2 linked regions of the Sorangium aterium genome follow. The protein of the gene in region 2 interacts with the protein of the main gene of each other region in a pairwise test. Links are inferred from orthologs where the notes say so. Each region holds a gene or a part of one and is shown on either strand. Other genes may lie near its edges.

The links.
Region 1: the proteins of pheT (region 2) and secD interact in binary tests that used the Escherichia coli proteins (3 or more experiments, as listed by UniProt). The link is inferred for Sorangium aterium from one-to-one orthologs.

The regions. Positions count from the first base shown.
Region 1 is NZ_JAQNDK010000001.1:760,855-771,302, reverse strand. The notes cover bases 2,480-5,453. They hold secD (protein translocase subunit SecD), read left to right. Parts: upstream 2,480-2,876; coding sequence 2,877-5,030; downstream 5,031-5,453. Other genes in these bases: secF (protein translocase subunit SecF), read left to right, coding at 5,105-5,453; yajC (preprotein translocase subunit YajC), read left to right, coding at 2,480-2,821. Also shown: POL72_RS02665 (hypothetical protein), read right to left, coding at 102-455; POL72_RS02655 (transketolase), read left to right, coding at 1,039-2,181; more of yajC, read left to right, coding at 2,387-2,479; more of secF, read left to right, coding at 5,454-6,349; single-stranded-DNA-specific exonuclease RecJ, read left to right, coding at 6,438-8,198; POL72_RS02630 (ABC transporter ATP-binding protein), read left to right, coding at 8,235-9,014; POL72_RS02625 (MlaD family protein), read left to right, coding at 9,050-10,159; POL72_RS02620 (pyridoxal phosphate-dependent aminotransferase), read left to right, coding at 10,244-10,448. UniProt on the Escherichia coli protein: Part of the Sec protein translocase complex. Interacts with the SecYEG preprotein conducting channel. SecDF uses the proton motive force (PMF) to complete protein translocation after the ATP-dependent function of SecA.
Region 2 is NZ_JAQNDK010000003.1:984,884-995,462, reverse strand. What follows is about bases 3,239-6,343. They hold pheT (phenylalanine--tRNA ligase subunit beta), read left to right. Parts: upstream 3,239-3,613; coding sequence 3,614-6,073; downstream 6,074-6,343. Other genes in these bases: POL72_RS27970 (glucosyltransferase-I), read left to right, coding at 6,016-6,343; pheS (phenylalanine--tRNA ligase subunit alpha), read left to right, coding at 3,239-3,580. Outside these bases: POL72_RS27990 (5-deoxy-glucuronate isomerase), read right to left, coding at 1-32; POL72_RS27985 (carbohydrate porin), read right to left, coding at 109-1,665; more of pheS, read left to right, coding at 2,531-3,238; more of POL72_RS27970, read left to right, coding at 6,344-8,628; POL72_RS27965 (serine/threonine-protein kinase), read right to left, coding at 8,657-10,579.

The sequences.
Region 1 (10,448 bases), on a different replicon or contig from region 2:
ACGAGCGCCGCGGCGCATGGGCGCTCCGGGCCGTGGCGTGCCCGGCTGGACGGGGGTGGGGGAGGGCCTGCCGGGCGAGAGGGGCCGGCCGGAGCGGGAGGTCACGAACCCGATGCGCTCATGGCGCGCCGGGGGAGCTTCCACGCTGCGGCTCGCCGGTCGGCGAGCTCCTCGAACGGCATCGCCTCGAGGTCCTTCTCGAGGTCGCGCGACCCGGGGGCGGTCACGACGTGCTCCGTCGAGCGCCGCACGACGCAAGGGCCATCCGGATTGCTCGTCCGGACCAGCCCGATCCGGGCCACGTCGTCGCAGAGGAAGTGTGTGTGAAGATCGATGAGGCGCCCTTTGACGTGGGCGCCGGGGATGGGGTGGTTCTTGGCGATGTCGTCCACGAGAGCCTTGCGCACCGTGGTGCGGGCCGCCGAGGCGGCCAGGGCTGTCTGATCGAGGGCCATGAAACCTCGCAGGCTAGGTCACCTGCTGATTTGTAGGCGCGGCCGGTTTCGAACCGGCGACCCCTACCGTGTCAAGGTAGTGCTCTACCACTGAGCTACGCGCCTATGTCCCGCCCGCTCGGCCCGATGCCGACGAAACGGAGAGCGCCTCCTATCAAGGGGGGTGAAGTCCGTCAAGCGATATGTTTCGTGGGGTCGCTTTTGTCGTGGCGGCCTGGTGACGGATTCGTGGTGCAAGGGCTCGGACGGCGGCCGTACTCGCCCCGCCCCCGCCGCTTGGTCGAGCAGCCGGCGTCGACCGTCCCATCGATGAATCGACGAGCCGGCGGGCAGCCTCAGGCCGATCGTGGCGGGCTCCAGGGCGCGCTCCCGCTCGACGTGCCGCGCGAGCGACGTGCCGCGCGAGCGACCCATCGGCAGCCGCGCGCGGCGGAAGCGCATTGCGCGGTGGGAGCATGAATTCTCGGAGTTACGTCCGGACACCGAAGATCGCGATCGCCGCGCCACTTCAGGCCGGCCGCTGCGCGGACGCCGATCGCGCTCGCGCTTGACCTCGCGTGCGGCTCGGGCGACGAACGATTGGATGGCAGGGCCTGACGGTCTAGGCTCGCCGCCGGATCCGGCGGCGGTGATCGCGCATGTCGAGGTGGCCGCGGGGAGCGCGCTGTTCGCCGCGCACGCGGCGGTGCCCGGCAATCTGCCGATCGAGCGCGCAGCGAGCGCCAGCGAGGCGATCCGCGGCGCCGCCGCGCGGACGCGCGGCGGGCAGCGCGCGAGCGTCGTGCTGGGCGCCCACGAGCTCGTCGGGGCGCTCGCCGCCCTCGGCGAGGCGGCCGCGGTGCGGACGCCGGTCACCGTTCACGTCATCGAGCGGCGCGGCGGGCTCGCGGTCGGGCGCGACGAGCTCGCGCCTGCGCTCGACGTCGGCGCGGGGGTGCTCGTGACCTGGAGCAGCCAGGAGGCGGCCGACATGACGCTCGTGGCGCGGCGCGCCGCGGAGGACAGCGAGACGCCGTTCCTGCACCTCGTCGACGCGCTGCCGTCGGACGTCTCGGCCCTCGGCGGGGCGTGCGAGCTCGCGGCGCGCTTCCTCGGCTCCGAGCGGAGCGCGCCGACCTTCATCGACGCGGCGCCGGGCGAGAGCGACGGCGACGGCGGGCCTCGCCCGCAAGGCCGCGGCGTCGTCCGGAAGCGGGCCGAGCGGGGCTTCTGCGCGCGCGTCCCGTTCGCGCTCGCCAGCGCGATGCGGGAGCTCTGCGAGCTGACCGGCAGGCCGCTCGGCGCGATCGAGCGCGTCGAGACCGCGGACGCGGAGGAGATCCTGGTCGTCGTCGGCTGCGCGTTCCCGGCGGCCCGCGAGGTCGTGCGCAGCCTGCGCGCGCAGGGCCGCCGCGTCGGCCTCGTCGGCGTGCGCGCGCTCCGCCCGTTCTTCGGCGCCGACGTGGTGAAGACGCTCGGGCGGGCCAAGGCCGTCGTGGTCCTGGAGCCGCTCGACGTGCCGCTCGCGCCGTACGGGCCGGTCGCCGCCGGGGTGAAGGCGGCGTTCGCGGACGCGATCACCTGGGCCCCGGGCTTCCCCGGCGTCGGGCGCATCCCGCCGATCCTCTCCGCGACGTTCGCGACGATCGACGGCACCATCACCGAACGCGACGTGCGCCTCTCGCTCGCGGAGATCGCGAGCGGGGAGCGCGCTCGCCGGCACATCGTGTTCGGCAGCGACGGCTGACGCCGCGCGGCAGCGGAAGGGAACACAGCCGCGGAATGGGTACGGAAAAGGCCGCCAGGCTGCATTCCCCGGACGCCCGGGTGAGCCTGCCCGCCTAGCTCCTTGCGCGACCCTTGGATCCTGGGTATGGAGGCGGGCCCCGGGGGGTTGGGAGAGGCCCGCAATTTGCGGGCGAGCCCGTCGGGGCCCGGAGACACGCGTCACCTTGGCAAGCTCAAACTGGTTCCAGCCGAACGCCGCCCCCGGACGAGCGGGCAACGCGCCCGCGACGCCGGTCGAAGGTCAATCGCCGCCGTCCGGAGGGCAGGAGGCGCCGCCTTCTTCGCCGTTCGGCGGAGGGGCCTTCCAGTTCCTCATCCTGGCGCTGCCGCTGCTGCTCATCTTCGTGATGACGCGGAGCCAGAACAAGAAGCAGAAGCAGCTCGAGTCGAACCTCAAGGCGGGCGACCGGGTCGTCACGCAGTCCGGGCTCCTCGGCAGGATCGTCGACATCAGCCCGAACTCGCCCAGGGTGAAGCTGGAGATCGCCGCTGGCGTGAACGTGCAGGTCCTGAAGAGCGCGATCCAGGGCCCCGACCCGGGCGAGGTCGCGGCGGCGGACGCCAAGGTCGCCGACGCGGCGAAGGAAAAGAAGTCGTAGGCCGGCGCTCGGCCCAACAGGAAGCTTTTTTACCGCCCCCGCGGCGCCCCACTCCATGCTCCTAAACATCTTTCAGTACGGGTTCGCCGGCGTCGCCGGCCTGTGCGTCCTCGGCGCGTGGCTCAGCCGATCGAAGCGCAGCGTCTTCGCCTGGGCGGCGCTCGCCGCCGGCGCCGCCGCGATCGCGGCCCACTACCACGTGTTCTGGGCCCTCGCGACCTTCGGCCTGATGGTGCCGTGGGCGCTGTTCTGCGTCGGGCCGTGGATCGATTTCTCGTGGCGGGTAAAGACGGGCTTCGTGCTGTTCCTGGCGCTCGGCTCGGCGCTCGCCATCTACCCGACCTACCACGACGAGCGGTACGGCCGCCCCGTCCACACCGGCCTCTCCTCGGAGGAGGTGGCGGAGCAGGAGACGCAGGCGAGGGCGGGCGAGCTCGGGTTCAGCCGCTTCCTGACGTCGAACATCCCGTTCCGCCTGGTGCGCGGGCTCGATCTGAAGGGCGGCCTCCGCCTCGTCTACACGGTCGACGTCGACGAGGCGATCAGCGACAAGCGGGATCGGTACTACGACGACCTGCGCGCGGCGCTCGCGAGGTCGTTCGGGTTCCACGAGGGCGACAAGCCGCCGACGATCGAGGAGATGCAGAAGCTCCAGACGAAGCTCCGCATCGAGAAGTCGCGCGAGCAGGCGGACACGATCGCGATCACGTTCAACGACCCGGCGGACTCCGCGAAGATCAACGACGAGTTCCTGGCGAAGTTCCTGCACGAGCTGCAGCTCGTGCGCTCGGCGGATCGCCGCGTGGCGAAGTTCCGGATCCGCGACGAGGTCTCGAGCACCATCCGCGACCGGGCGGTATCGCAGGCCAAGGAGACGGTGCTCCGCCGCGTCGACGGGCTCGGCCTCAAGGAGGCGAGCGTCTCCACGCGCGACGAGGACGTCATCATCGAGGTCCCCGGCGACGACGAGAGCGCGTTCGCCACGATCCGGGAGATCATCAGCCAGACCGCGCGGCTCGAGTTCAAGATGGTCGACGACGACCACGACTTCTTCGAGCCGATCGCGAGGAGCGCCAAGGAGGAGGACCTCCCGAAGGGGCTGACGTTCTCGATCGAGAACGCGCCGGTCGGCCCCGGGAAGACGAAGCCGGTCCACTTCGCGCGGATGGTGCGCGCGGAGCACGAGGAGATGCGCGACACGCTGAAGCGGCTGCGCGAGTGGGTCGGGACGCTCCAGGTCCCGGCGGACAACGAGGTCGGCTACGGCAAGCTGTACGAGTTCAACGAGGAGAAGGACGCCATCGAGGAGATCGGCTGGCGGACGTACTTCCTCTTCAGCAAGGCCGAGATCACGGGCGACATGGTGCGCGACGCGCAGGCGCTCCCGGATCAGCGCGACGGCGGCCTCGGCGGCTGGTACGTGTCGATGGATTTCACCCCGACCGGCGCCGACCGGTTCGAGGACATCACCGGCAGGAACGTCAAGCGGCGGTTCGCCATCATCCTCGACGAGAAGGTCGAGAGCGCGCCGGTCATCCAGACGAAGATCGGCGGCGGCCGCGCGCAGATCACGATGGGCTCGCAGAACCCGGATCAGCAGCTCCAGGACGCGCGCAAGCTCGAGCTGGTGCTCCGGTCGGGCGCGCTGCCGGCCCCGATCTCGCCCTCGAACGAGCAGCGCATCGGCCCGTCGCTGGGCAAGGACGCGATCCAGCAGAGCATGAAGGGGGCCATCGCGAGCGGCGTGCTCGTCGTCGTGTTCATGGTGGTGATCTACAGCCGCGCCGGGCTCATCGCGGACATCGCCGTCATCTTCAACCTCATCCTGCAGGTCGCCGTCCTCGCGATGTTCGGGGCGTCGATGACGCTGCCCGGCATCGCTGGCCTGGTGCTCACGATGGGCATCGCGGTCGACGCCAACGTGCTGATCAACGAGCGCATCCGGGAGGAGCTCAGGGCCGGCAAGAGCCCGCGCGCCGCGGTCGACGTCGGCTACGACAAGGCGTTCAGCGCCATCCTCGACGGCCACGTGACCACGCTGCTCTCGGGGCTCATCCTCGCGCAGTACGGCACCGGCCCCATCAAGGGCTTCGCGATCACGCTGATCGTCGGCATCGCGATCAGCCTGTTCACCGGGGTCGTCTGCACCCGCCTGATGTTCGACTGGGCGGTCCGCGGCCGAAAGATCAAGACGCTCTCGCTCGGCTGAGAACGAGGGCGCGCGAGCCGATCTCCGACCTTTGAGGGAGAACGCGCGAGCGGCTCTCCGATTGAGACACGACGATGGAACTCATCAAACCTGGCCGTCAGTTCGACTTCATGAGCAAGCGCTGGCTCTTCATCGGGCTCAGCGCGGTGCTGCTCATCCTGTCGATCATCTCGTTCTTCGTGCCGGGGCCTAAGCTCGGGACCGATTTCAAGGGAGGCACCGAGATCGAGGTCGCCTTCCGGGCTCCGGTCTCGAGCGCCGAGGTCCGCGAGGCCGTCACCAAGTCGGGCTTCGACTCCCCGGACATCGTGTCCGTCGCGGATCAGGCCAACCCGAACCGCTACCTCATCCGGGTCCACGAGGTCTCGACCCTGTCGGAGCAGCAGAAGGCCGCGGTGCGCGACCGGATGTGCCTGCCGCCGGAGAACGGCTCCGTCCCCGAGGACCGCTGCCCGCACGCGGTGCGCGCCACGGAGGTCAAGTTCAGCCCCGGCGGCGACAAGATCTCCACGCGCTACGACGTCGCGCCCGACCTGGAGGGGATCAGGAAGCAGCTCGAGGGCATCGAGGGGGTCGAGCTCAGGGCCGGCGCGAACAACCCGCTCGTCGTGAGCGAGCGCGACCACAAGGTCGAGCTCCACCTGAAGTCGAAGGGCGACCAGCTGATGGATGGCCTCCGGGAGCACCTCGGCGCGGACAAGGTGCCCGAGCAGGCGCTCCGGGTGGAGTGGATCGGCCCGAAGGCCGGCGCGCAGCTGCGCGACGCGGCCATCAAGAGCGTCGCCATCACGATCTTCTTCATCATGGCGTACATCGCGTTCCGGTTCGACATCCGGTTCGCGCCCGGCGGCATCGTCGCGCTCGTGCACGACGTGGGCATCGCGCTCGGCGCGATGGTGATCACGCAGCGGGAGATCACCCTCTCCACGGTCGCCGCGCTGCTCACGATCGTCGGCTACTCGATCACGGACACGGTCGTCGTCTACGACCGGATACGCGAGAACCTGGGGAAGCACCGCGACATGAGCTTCGCCGCCGTCATCAACTTCTCGCTCTCCGAGATGCTCGGGCGAACGATCCTCGTGTCGATGACGACGCTGCTGTCGCTCGTCATGTTCCTCTTCTACGGCACGGGCGTCATCAAGGACTTCGCGTTCACGCTCGTGGTCGGGATCGCCGTCGGGACCTACTCGTCCATCTACGTCGCGGCGCCGCTCACCGAGTGGATCGACCGCCGGTTCTTCGGCTCGAACGCGGGCAAGCGCAGCAAGAAGGTCAGCCGCGTCCGCACGCAGAAGCGCGCCGACGCGGTCGTCTGAGCGCCTCGCCGTGGCCGCGCGTGGACGCGCGGCCTGAGCCGCCCCAGGCCATGGACGCATCCATCCCGCCGGTGTACCCGCTTCCGTGATGAGCACGGCCACCGAGGCGTGGAGGGAGCTCCCCGAGCGCGAGGCGCCAGCGTCGGCTTTGTCCGGCGCGCCGGGCGCCGCGCCCGTCGTGGATCCGGGCGAGGCGTCGGCCGAGGCGCTCGTGATGGCGCGCCAGCTCGGGCTGTCGATCACGGTAGCGGACATCCTGCACCGGGCCGGCTGGGCGCCTGACGAGGCGACCCGGCGCTTCCTCGACCCGCGGCTCTCGCACCTCACGTCGCCGGACGCGATGGCCGATCGCGAGGCGAGCGCGGAGCGGATCGCGCGCGCCGTGCGCGCCGGCGAGCGGATCGCCGTCTTCGGCGACTACGACTGCGACGGGATCACCGCGACCGCCATCATGACCGGCGGGCTGCGCGCCCTCTCGGGCCAGGTGGTGCCGCTCCTCGCGACGCGGGCCGAAGGCAGCTACGGGCTCTCGGCGCCCGCGCTCGAGCGCGTGATGCGCGCAGGTCCCACGCTGCTCATCACGTGCGACTGCGGCTCCAGCGATCACGAGCGGCTGGCCGCGGCCCGCGCGGCCGGCATCGACTGCGTCGTCATCGATCACCACCTCGTGCCGGCCGAGCCGCTCCCCGCGATCGCGTTCCTGAACCCGCACCGCGCCGATTGCGGCTTCCCGTACAAGGGGCTCGCCTCGTGCGGGCTCGCGCTCTCGCTCCTGGCCGCCGTGCGCAAGAAGCTCGGCTCGTCGCTCGATCTCCGCCCCTACCTCGACCTCGTGGCGATCGGCACGGTCGCCGACGTCGCTCCGCTGACCGGCGACAACCGCGCGCTCGTGCGGGCCGGCCTTGGCGTGCTCCAGACCGGGCCCCGTCCAGGGCTCCGCGCGCTCGCGGCGCTCGCCAACCTCGATCTCGGGCGCGGCGCGTCCGCCGAGGACGTCGCCTTCCGGATCGCGCCTCGCCTCAACGCGCCCGGTCGGCTCGGCGATCCCGACATCTCCCTGGAGCTCCTGCTCGCGCACGACGGCGTGACCGCCTCCGCGCTCGCCGCCACGGTGGAGCAGGCGCAGATGAAGCGGCGCGCGATCCAGGACGAGATGCTGACCTCTGCGCTCGCCGAGATCGAGCGCGCCGGGTTCGATCGGGATCCTGCGATCGTCATCGCGCGGCAGGGGTTCCACCCCGGCGTGGTCGGCATCGTCGCTGGCAGGATCACGGGTCGCTACGGCAAGCCGACGATCGTGATCGCGCTCGAGGGCGTGAAGGGGCGCGGCTCGGTGCGTGGTCCATCGGGCGCGCGGCTCCACGACGCGCTCACCCGGTGTCGCGCCGAGCTCGTCGGCTTCGGAGGCCACCAGGCCGCGGCCGGCGTCGAGGTGCGCGCCGATCGCGTCGAGGCGCTCCGGGCGGCGTGGTGCGACGCCTTCCGCGAGCAGGACCTCCCGGCCGCCGCGGCGTCCGCGGCCGCCCACGTCCGGCTCGACGATCGCGACGATCCGGCGGCCGTGGCGCGCGATCTCGAGCGGCTCGAGCCGTGCGGCGAGGGCAACCGCCCGTCGTACGTCCTCGTGCCGGGCGCGGCAGTGCGCTCCTCGAGGAACCTGAAGGGCCACCTCAAGCTGGAGCTCACGTTCTCCCGCCGCGAGATCTCGTGCTTCGGGTTCGAGCTGGGCGAGCTCGCGCCGCGGTTCACCGGCGGGCGCGTCGACGTGGTGGGCCGCCTCCGGCGCGACGCCTGGCGCGGCGGGGACGCCGTAGAGATCAGGATCGAGCACGTCGCCGCGTCCGACTGAGCGCGGCGGGCGTCCGCGGCGTGCTAGCGTGATCGCGTGGCTGAGCCGCTGATCCGGTTCTCGCGTGTGCGCAAGGCCTTCGGTCCGAAGGTCATCTACCGCGACCTGAACCTCGACGTGTACCCGGGCGAGACGATCACCATCATGGGCGGCTCCGGCGTCGGCAAGAGCGTCATGCTCAAGCTGCTCATCCGTCTGCTCGACGCCGACGATGGATCTATCCAATTTCACGGTGAAGAGATCACGCGCCTGAGCGAGTCGCGCATCGCCGGGGTGCGTCAGCGCATCGCGATGCTCTTCCAGGGCGGCGCCCTGTTCGACTCGGTCTCGGTGGGTGAGAACGTCGCTTACGGCCTGCACGAGCACTACCGCAAGGAGATGACCGAGGCGCAGATCGCGGATCGGGTCAACTGGGCGCTGTCGCTCGTCGGCCTGCCGGGCATCGAGCAGATGCGCCCGGGGGACCTGTCCGGCGGCATGAAGAAGCGCGTCGGCCTCGCGCGCGCGATCGCCGTGCAGCCGGAGGTGCTGCTCTACGACGAGCCGACGACCGGCCTCGATCCGATCAACACCGAGCGCATCAACCACCTCATCAAGGGGCTGAAGCAGGCGCTCAACGTGACGAGCATCGTGGTGACACACGACATGAAGAGCGCCTTCTCGATCTCGGATCGGATGGCGATGATCTTCCGCGGCGAGGTCATCGCTACCGGCACCCCGGACGAGTTCCGGGCGTCCACCGATCCGCATGTCGCCGATTTCATCACCGGGACCGCTCCGGTGAACGAGGACGTCCAGACGCTTCTCGGCGCGTGACGATCCCCTCGAGATCGCGCAAGATGCCCTTCTGCATGGGCAGAGCGCGCGATCTGAAGGTCGGACTCTTTGTGCTGGCGGGCCTCGTACTCTCCGCCGTAGTCATTTTCCTGATAGGTGACGAGCGGCGGCTCTTCGACTCCTCCGTCAGCTTCACGACGAACTTCGCCGACGTGCAGGGGCTGAAGCCGGGCGCGCCCATCCGCATGGGAGGCATCGACATCGGTCACGTCGCCGAGGTCGGTTACGGCCCTGATCCGAAGGACACCAAGATCTATGTGAAGCTCGAGATCGTCGAGAGCGAGGCGAGCCGGATCAAGACGGACAGCGTCGCCCAGATCGCGAACAAGGGCCTGCTCGGCGACAAGATGCTGGAGCTCACGAAGGGGCAGAGCCCGGATTCGGTGCCGCCTGGCGGGCAAATCCCCGGCGAGGTGCCGACCGACGTGATGGGCAAGGTCACCGGCATGGCCGAGAAGGCCGAGGCGACGCTCGACAACATCCAGAAGGTCTCGGAGAGCATCGCCGACGAGAAGCTGCACAGGGATCTCCGCGAGACGGTCGCCTCGGCGAACACGCTGATGAAGCAGGTGACCGAGGGGGAAGGCTACCCGCACCGCTTCCTGACCGATCCCGAGGAGGCCGAGCGCATCTCGCGCACCGTGCAGAGCCTCGACCGCCTCAGCACGGAGCTCGCGGGCGCGGTGCGCGAGGTGCGGGGGGTCGTGTCCCGGGTCAAGGAGGGGCCGGGGTTCGCGCACGACGTCATCTACGGCGACGGCCCGCAGAAGCAGGTTCAGCAGTTCGGGAACGCGGCGGACGAGGTCGCCATGACGCTGCGGGGCATCCGCGAGAGCGACAGCCTCGCGCACGACGCGCTCTACGGCGGCAAGGGCGACGGCGCCGAGGCGCTCGCCAACGTGACGGCGATGACCGGCGATCTGCGGGCGATCGTGCACGACATGAGGGCGGGCAAGGGGACCCTCGGCGCCCTGCTGGTCGATCCGTCGATCTACGAGGACATGAAGAGCCTCCTCGGCAACGTGCAGCGCAACGACGTGCTCCGCGCGCTCGTGCGCTACTCGATCAAGCAGGACGAGCAGAAGCCCGCGGTCCAGGTCGGCGGCGCCACGCCGTCGCCCTAGCGGCACATCCGAGCCGCCCGCGCAAGCGTCGGAGCGGCAGCGCCTTGCGTTATCTCGGTCCGCCCTTTATTTCTCAGTGTCTCGATGCCCACGAAGCTCGCTGACCGTCTGTCGGCCGTCGCGCCCAGTGCAACGCTCGCCATGGCGGCGAGGGCGGCGCGCCTCCGCGCCGACGGGCACAGGGTCTACTCCTTCGGCGTGGGCGAGCCTGACTTCGACACGCCCGAGCACATTCGCATCGCGGCGAAGGCGGCGCTGGACGCCGGCGCCACCCACTACACGGCCGTGT
Region 2 (10,579 bases):
ACCACGACCTGCCCAGCGTTCACTGGCTTCATGGATAGAACCCTTCCCTCGCTTAGTTAACGTGATTTACAAATCGACGCGGTGAACCCCCGGAGCCCCGCGGCTGCGTCAGAACGCCGGGCTGGCCTTGATGTTCCACTCGACGTTCAGGCCGATGAAATGCTCCCACGTGCGCTGGCTGAAGACGTCGTCCTGCGGATAGAGCGCCTTCGCGCCGTCGTCGCGCCGGGTCACGAGCCAGATGAACCGGAATTGAGGGCGCTTGAAATCACCCTTGCCCGCCGCGTTCAGGAACGGCACGAGCCCGAGGCGCACGAGGCTCGCGCTGTGGTGGCTCGCCGCGGGGTGCGCGCCCGCCGCCGCGGGGTCGGCCGGAGGAGGGACCCTCCCCCTCCGCTGCGCCTGATACGAGGCCTCGACGGCGACGCCTCCCCAGTCGCGCAGGTAGAGGTGCGGCCGCACGAGCAAGATGCCCTCGTCGAGGTCGGCGAAGTCGAACGGCTCGCTGGCGTTGCGGAAGGAGCGCACGTATCCCGCGGCCATGAGGCCGAGCGGCCCCGTCTCGTAGTTGCCGCTCAAGGTGAAGAGGAGCTCGTGCGCGCCGGTCGCGGTGCCGTCCGGCGCGGGCTGGGTGGGCGCGCCGAACTCGCCGTAGGCCGCGAGGTCGCCCGCATAGCGGAGGAACAGGTGCAGGTGCCCGTTGTTCACGCCGGTGAACGGGCTGATCTGCGCGCCGACGACGTACCCGGAGTCGCGCGGCAGGCGCTCGACCACGCCGGCCTCCGCCGTCTCGCGCGTGCCCGACGGCAGCTGGTGCAGCTCGCCGTACAGGACGCCCTTGACGCCGCCCTTCTCCCCGACCGGGACGGTGTGGCTCGCCTTGACGCTCGAGATGAGCCGCTGGCGATCGAGGAGGTTGACGTTCGCCGCGCCAGGCTGGTTGAGCGCCGGCGGGCGCTCCACCGTCTGGAGGTAATAGGGCGAGAGCGGCCGGTTGACGCCTGCGTGCGCCGCGAAGTACGTGCGCTTCGAGGGCAGGTCGTAGCGGACGCCTCCGCCCAGCGTGTTCAGCCAATCGAGCGGCCAGAAATCGAGCAGCTCGGCGTTGTCACCGCGGTAGAGGCGCGAGCCGACCCACACGGACAGGCCCTTGACGCCGAGGTCTCGCTCCTCGACGAAGGCGTTGCGCACCGACATGTTGATGTTCCACGGCCGCGCGTTGTTGTAGTGGAGGACGGGGGCGTCCACGACCAGGCGGACGGCGACGCGCGTGGTGGCGCCTGTGGACTCCCAGTGATCCTGCCGCTCCAGGTCCATCTGGATGTACGTGGACTCGTCGAGGCGCGAGCCTCTCCAGACGATATCGGCGTCCCGCCCCGGCCCCATCTCGGCGTCCGTGGCCGCGACGACGCGGCCGACGCCGCCGAAGAAGAAGCCGCTCTCCGGCACCGGCGCAGGACTGGGAGTCGGAGGGGGCGGCGGCTGCGCGTTCACGACCGCTGGAGGCGCCTCGGGCGCCGGAGTCGGAGTCGTCGTCGGCTGCCCGTTCACGACCGCTGGAGACACCCAGAGCGCCGCGCCGAGCAGGGCGGAGACTGTGCCGCGCCGCGGAGCGCAGCGGGCGTCGTGCGCAGGGTCGCAAGAGAGATGGAGGATGGGATTCAAGGTGTGCCGATCTCGTGGTGTGTTGGAGCGGCAGCAGCGCAAGCGGCGGGGTTGTCGTCAGGCGAAAAGGCCCCGACGAGCACGCTTCGCGTGGCTCGCTCATCGATTGGAATGCTCGCAGCGGTGACGCTCAGGCGCGCTCGCCCGCGTCCGTCAACGTTCACAACGCTCGTCAACGTTCCTCAACGTTCCTCAACGTTCCTCAACGTTCCTCAACGTTCCTCAACGTTCAAAGCAAGCGATGGGCCAGAGGCGACCGGCTCGGTCGCAGCGCCACGATCCAGGCGTCCTCGCCGCGGCCAGAATGCGAATCCCGATTCAGATGGGCAGCCGCCGTGGAGAGCCCGTAAACCTCGGGTTGACACGGTTGACGCGACCGACACCGGCGGTGGACGCGCAACTCCCGTGTCCCGTGTCCCGTGTCCCGCGCGGCGCTCGCGCGAGCTGGGTCCCCCCACCCTGCCGGAATGATGGAACCGCCAAGTCGCCATAAGACGCCAAGATTTTGTGGTTTTCTTGGCGTCCTTGGCGCGCTTGGCGGTTCAAAAGCTCCCGCGTTCGGCCAAAGTACCCCGCCACCCGGGCGCGGACGTCGTCTCCGGGCGGATCGCGCCGTCGCGAGCGGAGGCTGTCAACCCGACGTTGACCGCGTGGACATCGGCTGTTGCGCGCACGGCGCTGTTGCGCGCGCCGCGCGCAGGGCGGGGCCGCGCAGCGGGAGCGGCGAGGCGCGTCCGCCGCGGTCGTGGTCGTCGAGCCTCCGGATCATGCGTGCGGGCCGCGCGCTGGCTGGCGCGAGCAGCTGGGGGCGGCGCGGGAGGTCAACGTCTTGCGTTGCCATGGCCTTCGCGGTAAGGGGGCGGCAATGAGTGGTCCCGAACTCGGCCGCCTCATCGACGAGGTCGATCGCACGGTGGACGTCCAGTTCGCCGCAGCCGGCGATCTCGATGAGCTGAACCGCCTGTATGCCAGCTTGCTCGGGCGCCGCGGGTCGCTCAATGCGCTGATGAAGCAGCTGCCCGGCGCGGCGCCCGAGGAGCGCAAGGCGCTCGGCCAGCGCCTCAACGCCGTCAAGGGCCGCGTGGAGCGCGCCCGCGAGGAGGCGACGGCGAGGATCAAGCGCGCTGCGCGCGATCGCGAGCTCTCCGCGCCGCCCCTCGATATCACCCTGCCCGGCCGCTGGCGCGCGCCCGGGCGGTCGCACCCGATCATGAGGACCCTCGACGAGATCGTCGATATCTTCGTCGGGCTCGGGTTCGACGTGGCCGAAGGGCCGCAGATCGAGCTCGCGCGCTACAACTTCGATCTCCTCGGGTTCCCGGCGGATCACCCGGCCATGGACATGCACGACACGTTCTACATGGCCGGCGATCCCGGCCAGAACGTGCTCCTCCGCACGCACACGAGCCCGGTCCAGGTGCGCGAGATGCTCTCCCACCCTCCGCCGGTGATGATCGTCGCGCCCGGGGTCGTGTATCGCCGCGACGACGACGCGAGCCACAGCCCCATGTTCGTGCAGATCGAGGGGCTCGTGGTCGACCGCGACGTGTCCCTCGCCGATCTGAAGGGCCTGCTCGAGGTCTACAGCCGCCGGATGTTCGGCGAGGCCACGAGGACGCGCTTCCGGCCGAGCTATTTCCCCTTCACCGAGCCCAGCGCCGAGCTCGACGTGTCCTGCCTCGTCTGTTTCGGCGAGAACCGCGCCTGTCCGCAGTGCAAGGGGACCGGCTGGCTGGAGGTCCTCGGGTGCGGCATGGTCCACCCGACGGTGCTCCGGAACGTCGGGATCGACCCGGAGGAATACACGGGGCTGGCGTTCGGCATCGGCGTGGATCGCACGGCCAACATGAAGTTCGCCGTCGACGATATCCGCGCCTTCTACGAGAACGACGTCCGCTTCCTCGGAAGCCTCTAGGCCACTGCCCCTCGCCCGCAGCCCCGATTCCCCATGTTGATATCCTACAAGTGGCTTCAAGAGATCCTCGGCGCCGATCCCGGCATCGACGCGGTGACCTCGGCGCTCGGCCGCGGCGGGCTCGAGGTCGACCGCGTGACGCACGTCGGCGCCGCGCTGCGCTCCGTGGTCCTCGCGAGCGTCGTCGCGACGCGGCCGCACCCGGCGGGCAAGAAGGGCCTCACGGTGGTCCGCGTGGACGCGGGCGGAGGCGGAGAAGGCGTGGAGGTCGCGTGCGGCGCGCCGGTCATCCCGGCGGCTCCGGCGCTCGTCTGTTATGCGCCCGTCGGGGCGCAGGTGCTCGACCGCAACGGCGCGCTCGTGACGTTGACCGAGAAGGCGGTCGCCGGCTTCGCGTCGCCCGGTATGCTCTGCGCCGAGGACGAGCTCGGGCTCGGGTCGAGCCACGAGGGGCTCCTGACCGTGGAGGGCGGGCGTCCGGGGCAATCGCTGCTCGACTGGGAGCCTCGCCTCGAGGACTGGATCATCGAGCTCAGCGTCACCCCGAACCGGCCCGACGCGCTGGGGCACCTGGGCGTGGCGCGGGACGTGGCCGCGGTGCTCGGCCTACCGTTCCGGCCGCCCGCCGTCGCCGCGCCGCGGGCGAACGGCGCCGGAGCGCCCGCGGCCGTGCAGACACGCGCCGCCGTGGAGGTGCGCGACGGGGACCGCTGCCCCCGGTATGACGGGCAGGTGATCGAGGGCGTCGGCGTGGGCCCCTCGCCGCTCTGGGCGCGGGTGCGGCTCGGCCGCCTCGGCGTGCGGCCGATCGCCAATGTCGTCGACGCGACCAACCTGGTGATGCTCGAGCGGGGGCAGCCGCTCCACGCGTTCGATCTCGACACGCTGCGGCTGCCGATCGAGATCCGGCGGGCTCAGCCGGGCGAGGCGTTCGTTGCGCTCGACGGGCAGAAGCTGTCCCTCGACGAGGACGACCTCGTCATCGCCGACGCGGACCGCGTGGTGGCCCTGGCGGGCGTCATCGGCGGCGCGGACAGCGGCGTCACCGCGACGACGCGGCGGGTGTTCCTGGAGTCGGCGTACTTCGAGCCGCGCGGGATCCGCAGGTCGGCGCGCCGGTACGGCTTCCACACGGAGGCGTCGCACCGCTTCGAGCGGGAGGTGGACCTCTCGGGGGTCCCCCTGTCGCGCGACCGCGGGAGCGCGCTCATCTGCGAGCTCGCGGGCGGCGAGGCGGCGGGCGAGCCGATCGACGTGTACGTGGCGCCGCGCGCGCCGCGCCGCCTGACGCTCCGGCTCCCGCGGTACCAGCGGATCATCGGGGCCGAGGCCCCGGCGCGGGCGCGCGAGATCCTGGAGACGCTGGGGCTCTCGGTGCTGGAGCAGAAGGCGGACCGGCTCCTCGTCGAGGTGCCGGAGCACCGGCCCGACATCGCGGAGGAGATCGACCTCATCGAGGAGGTCGCGCGCATCGCTGGTTACGACCAGATCCCGAGCCGGCTGCCGCGCGTGGGGGCCGCGCCCGCGGGCGCCAGGGGCGATTACCGTCTGCGGCGCAGGGTGCGGCAGATCTGCACGGGGATCGGGCTGCACGAGGCGGTGACGTACTCGTTCCTGTCGCCCCAGGAGCTGAAGGCGGCGCGCTACGACGACGGGTCGCTCCTGCGGCTGCTCAACCCGCTCTCCGAGGAGAAGTCGGTGATGCGGCCGTCGCTGGTCCCTGGGCTGCTCACGGTGGTGCAGCGCTCGCAGCGGTACAACGTGCCGCGGGTGCGGCTGTTCGAGGTGAGCCAGGTGTTCCTGCCGTGGCAGGACGAGGCGAGCGGCGCGAGCCAGCTGGCGCGGGTCGAGCGGCCGCCGGTGAACGAGCCGACGCGGCTCACGATCTTCCTGGCGGGTCCGCGCGACAGTTACCTGACGCGGCCCGAGGACGTCGATTTCTACGACGGCAAGGGCGCGGTCGAGGCGGTGGTCGCGGAGCTCGCGGGCAACGTGACGCCGGCGTTCGACCTCTCGGGCGAGGCGCCGCCGTGGGCGCACCCGAAGAAGGGCGCCCGCGTCCTGCTCGACGGCCGCGAGGTCGGGTACGTGGCGGAGCTGCACCCGGACGTGCGCGAGGCGCTGGAGATCACGAGCGGGGCCGTCGTGGCGGAGCTGGATCTCGCGGCGGTCGCGGCGGCGTACCGCGCGCCGGTGGCCGCGAAGCCGAGCCGGTTCCCGGCGATGCGGCACGACGTGGCGCTGCTCTTGCCGCTCGACGTGCCGGCGGGAGAGGTGCTCGAGGTGCTGCGGACGACCGCGGGGGAGCGCTGCGAGAAGGTCGAGATGTTCGATCGGTACCGCGGCGAAGAGCTGCCGGCGGGGACGCACTCGCTGGGGTTCGCGCTGTGGTTCCGGTCGGCCGAGCGGACGCTGACGGACGACGAGGTCGACAAGTGGACGAAGGCCGCGGTGGACGCGGCGAAGGCGCGGTTCGGGGCGCAGCAGCGCTAACCGAAGCTCGTTCGGTCACGTTCAGGGCACGAAGCCGTCGCCCCCACCCCACCATCGCTCACGAACGTAAACGTTTACGTTTACGTTTACGTTTACGTGGTCGTGGTCGTGGTCGTGGTCGTTCACGACCTGCCGTTGACGACCACGACCACGACCACGATTACGTAAACGTAAACGTTCTCAGACCTTTCGGGCCCCGCCGTACGCTCGAGCGACAGGCAAGCTGCGGGGCGGTCGGTCGAGGGCGAAGCGAGGGGACGATGCACGCATTGACGCGGAGATCGGGCGTGAAATCGAGCAGGAGCGCCGCGGGCCGCCGGCGGGGCGGCGCGCTTCACACTGCGACGGCGATGGCCTTCGTGACGGCGCTGCTCGCCGTCGCCGGCGCGTGCCTCGAAGGAGGGCTCCGCTGCGGCGAGGGCTCGTGCCCGATCGGCCATACATGCGCCGTGGACAGGGACGGCAACCCGGCATGCATCGTCCCGACCGAGGTCAATACCTGCGGCAACCGCGTCGTCGAGGACGGCGAGGCCTGCGATGACGGCAACGGCGAGAGCGGCGACGGGTGCAGCTTCGACTGCAGCTCCGACGAGCGCTGCGGCAACGGTATCGTCGATACGATACGCGAGGAAGAGTGCGACTGCGGCGCTGGCGAGTTCGGTCCCACGGACGCTCGATGTCGCGGTCGACAGAACGCGGATTCCGACGGTTATTGCCGGAAGGACTGCAAGGCACATTGCGGCGACGGCGCGGTCGCAGAGCACGAGCAGTGCGACACCGGCGCGCCGGTCGCCGGCTCCTGCGTGAACCTGCGCTATGATTTCGGTCGCCCCGGGTGCACGAGCACCTGCGACGCTCTCTCCACAGCTCCATGCGGCGACTGGAACTGGCGGTTCGAATCCATCGGCACGGTGTTGTCCTTCATGAGCGTGTGGGGGAGCGGGAAGGAGGACGTGTTCGCCGTCCTGGGAAACACGACCGCGCACTACGACGGCCAGAGCTGGCAGATGATGGACTCGCCGACGACAGAATTTGTCTTTGGCATATGGGGTACTGGACCGGATGACGTCTTCGTCGCCGGTCAGGACGGCACGATCCTGCACTACGATGGCCAGAGCTGGCAGATGATGGACTCGCCAACAGGGGAGAATCTCTTCTGCGTGTGGGGGAGCGAATCGAACGATGTCGTTGCCGTCGGTGACAACGGCGCGATCGTCCGCTACGACGGCCAGAGCTGGCACAAGATCGATGCGGAGATCTCAGCGAACTGGCGTCGCGTGTGGGGGAGCGGACCGGATGACGTCTTTGCTGTCGGCCTGGCAGGCGCCATCATGCACTACGACGGCGAGAGCTGGCACGAGATGGATTCACCGACGACGACCAGCTTGCTCGGCGTGTGGGGAAGCGGACCGGACGACGTCTTTGCTGTCGGCCTGGCAGGCGTCATCCTGCATTACGACGGCGAGAGCTGGCACGAGATGGAACACCACCTGTCGGCCGAGCTCTCCTTGGCTGGCGTCTGGGGCAGCGGACCGGGCGATGTCTTCGCCGTCGGTGATGCCGGCACGATCGTCCACTACGACGGCCAGCGCTGGCACCAGCTCGATGCGCAAACGACGGCCGACTTCATCGGCGTGTGGGGCAGCGGTCCGGACGACGTCTTTGCCGTCGGTCAGCTCGGTACGATCGCGCGCCACGACGGCCAGAGCTGGCAGAAGATGGAATCACCGGTGCCGGACGAGCTGGAGCTGCACGCCGTGTGGGGCAGCAGTCCGGACGACGTCTTCGCCGTCGGTCAGGCCGGCGCCCAGGCCGGCGCGATCCTGCACCACGATGGCCAGGTCTGGCGGACGATGGATTCGCCGACGTCGGCTCGTCTCGGCGGCGTCTGGGCGAGCGGACCGGACGATGCCTTCGCCGTCGGCCAGGCCGGCACCATCCTGCGCTACGATGGCCAGAGATGGCAGACGATGGATTCGGGCACCCTGGATTATCTCGATGGCGTGTGGGGGAGCGGTCCGGACGATGTCTTCGCCGTCGGTCAGGCCGGCACGATCGCGCACTACGATGGTGACAGCTGGCAGGCGACGCTCCTGGACTCAGGGGAATACCTCAATGCCGTCTGGGGGAGCGGGCCAGACGATGTCTTCGCCATCGGTGACGAGGGCACGATCGCGCACTACGACGGCGAGAGCTGGCAGGTGACGCACTCGGACTCAGGGGAATATCTCCAGGCCGTCTGGGGAAGCGGGCCGACCGATGTCTTCGCCGTCGGGCTGGAGAGCGCGATCTTGCACTACGACGGCGAGAGCTGGCGCAGGATGGAAGCGCCGACGCTGGCATCGCTCTACGGCGTGTGGGGGAGCGGGCCGACCGATGTCTTCGCGGTCGGCACGGGCGGCGCGCTCTTGCGCTACGACGGCATCTCCTGGCTGACGCTCAACTCCACGACGAACTCCACGCTCGACGCCGTGTGGGGCCAGGGCCGGATCTCCTTCGTCGTCGGCCAGGACGCCGCGATCTACCGTCACATCGGTCCGCCGCCAGCGCGGTAGCAGCGCAGCCTCGCCCGCGGCGCGCCCGCTACTTCAGCGTCGGCTTGATCTTCCCCGCCGTGCGCTCGATCAGCTGCTCCTGCTCGCGCTTGCTCCGCAGCGCCGTCTCGGCCGCTTCCCTCGCCTTCCGCTCCTCCTCGGTGGCCTTGACCTGCGCATCGCGCACCTCGGCCTCGGACCGCTGCGCCGTGTCCCGCGCCGTCCTCGCCTCGCCCGCCGCCACGCGGGCCCGCCCGGCCTCGGCCTCCGCGCGCACGCGGGCCTCCTCCGCCTCGCGCTGCATCTTCTCGGCCCGCCTCCGCTGCGCCTCGCTCTCCTGCTGCGCCCTCTCGGCCGCGCTCCGCTGCGCCTCCTCGCTCGCCAGCGCCTTCTTGAGCGTGTCCTCCGTCCTCCGGATCTCCTCGAGCTGCTCCGTGATCACCGTGTTCTGGCGGGTCAGCTTCACGATCCCCGCCCCCGCCGCGACCACCAGCAGCGACAGCGCCGCGATGATCCCGGACACGAGGCGGCGCCTCCCGCGTTGCTGCTGATCGGCGAAGCGGAGCACCTCCTCCAGATAGAGCCTCTCCCGCTCCGGCAGCTCCCCGCGGTAGCGCTCGCGAAAGCCGCGCGCCTCCTCGGCGACCTTGCCGCGCCAGAGCGTGTCCGCGGCGCGACCGCTCGCGTCCCAGAGCCTCGCCGCCGCGCGCAGCCGGTCCAGGAATGCGGCGTCTTCCTGGTTCTCGTCGAGCCAGCGCCGGAGCGTCGGCCACCGCTCGATCAGCGACTCGTGCACGATCTCCACCGTGCTGCCCGCGCGGTCGCTCCCCGTCTCGATCGCCAGGAGCCGCGCCTCGGCGAGCAGCTCCACCACCCGCTCGATCTCGCCTCGATCCCCGGGCAGCTCGCAGAGCTCGCCCAGACTGGCCACCGCCCGCGTCCGCTCCGGCGTCACCAGCCGCTCCAGCACCGCCCGCGCGAGCTTCGCCCGGTGCCCGCTCATCCCGGCCAGCACCGTGTCGGCGTGGCTCGCCAGCGCGCCCGCCACGCCCCCGAGCGCCTCGTAGCTCGCCCGCGTGAGCAGCTTGCGCCCCCGATCGCGCATCTCCCACAACCGGGCCGCGGTGAACTGAAGCAGCGGCAGCGCGCCGCGCGTCGTCTGCAGCGCGTCGAGGATGCCCTCGATCATCGCCGCATCCTCGATCTCGTGCCGCGCCGCCTCGACCGGGCTCATCAAGGCTTCGCGCAGCCCCTCGCGCCCCATCGGCCGGAGGAACACGAGGCCTCGCGTCATGATCGCCATGAAATGCTCGTGCTCGGCCATCCGCTCGAGGAAATCGGACCGCACGGACAGGACGACCCGGAGCGGCGAGGAGGCGTCGTCGGCGATCCCCGCCAGGCACGCGAGGAACGCCTCCCGCTCGACGGCCGGGGCGCCGAGCGTGAAGAGCTCCTCGAACTGATCGATGAACAGCACGAGGCGCTTCTGCGCGCGGCCCGCCCCCCCGCGCAGCGCGGCCCCGAGCAGGCCGGGCTCGGCGCGCAGCCGCTGGATCAGGGCCCCGCGCATCGCCGCGCCGCCCTGCGGGGAGAGCGCCCTCACGTCGGTGTTGAGGGTCACGCCGGGGTGGTCGAACAGGTCCGCCAGCACCGCCATCGGCTCGCGCCCGGGCCGCACGACGAGCGCCTCCCAGCCCTCGCCGGAGCGCTTGAGCGCCGGGATCACCCCCGCCCTCACGAGCGACGACTTCCCCACGCCAGAGGCCCCAGCGATCGCGAGCAGCGGCTGGCTCCGGAGGCGCGCGACCACGCCCGCGAGATCCTGCGCGCGGCCGAAGAAGCGGTCGGCGTCGGCCTCCTGGAACGAGGAGAGCCCCGCGAACGGGCTCTCGTCGGCGCCGAGGAGGATCTCACGGCGCCCGGGCAGCAGCGGCAGGAGCTCGACAAGGAGCTCCTGCGCAGAGGCGAACCG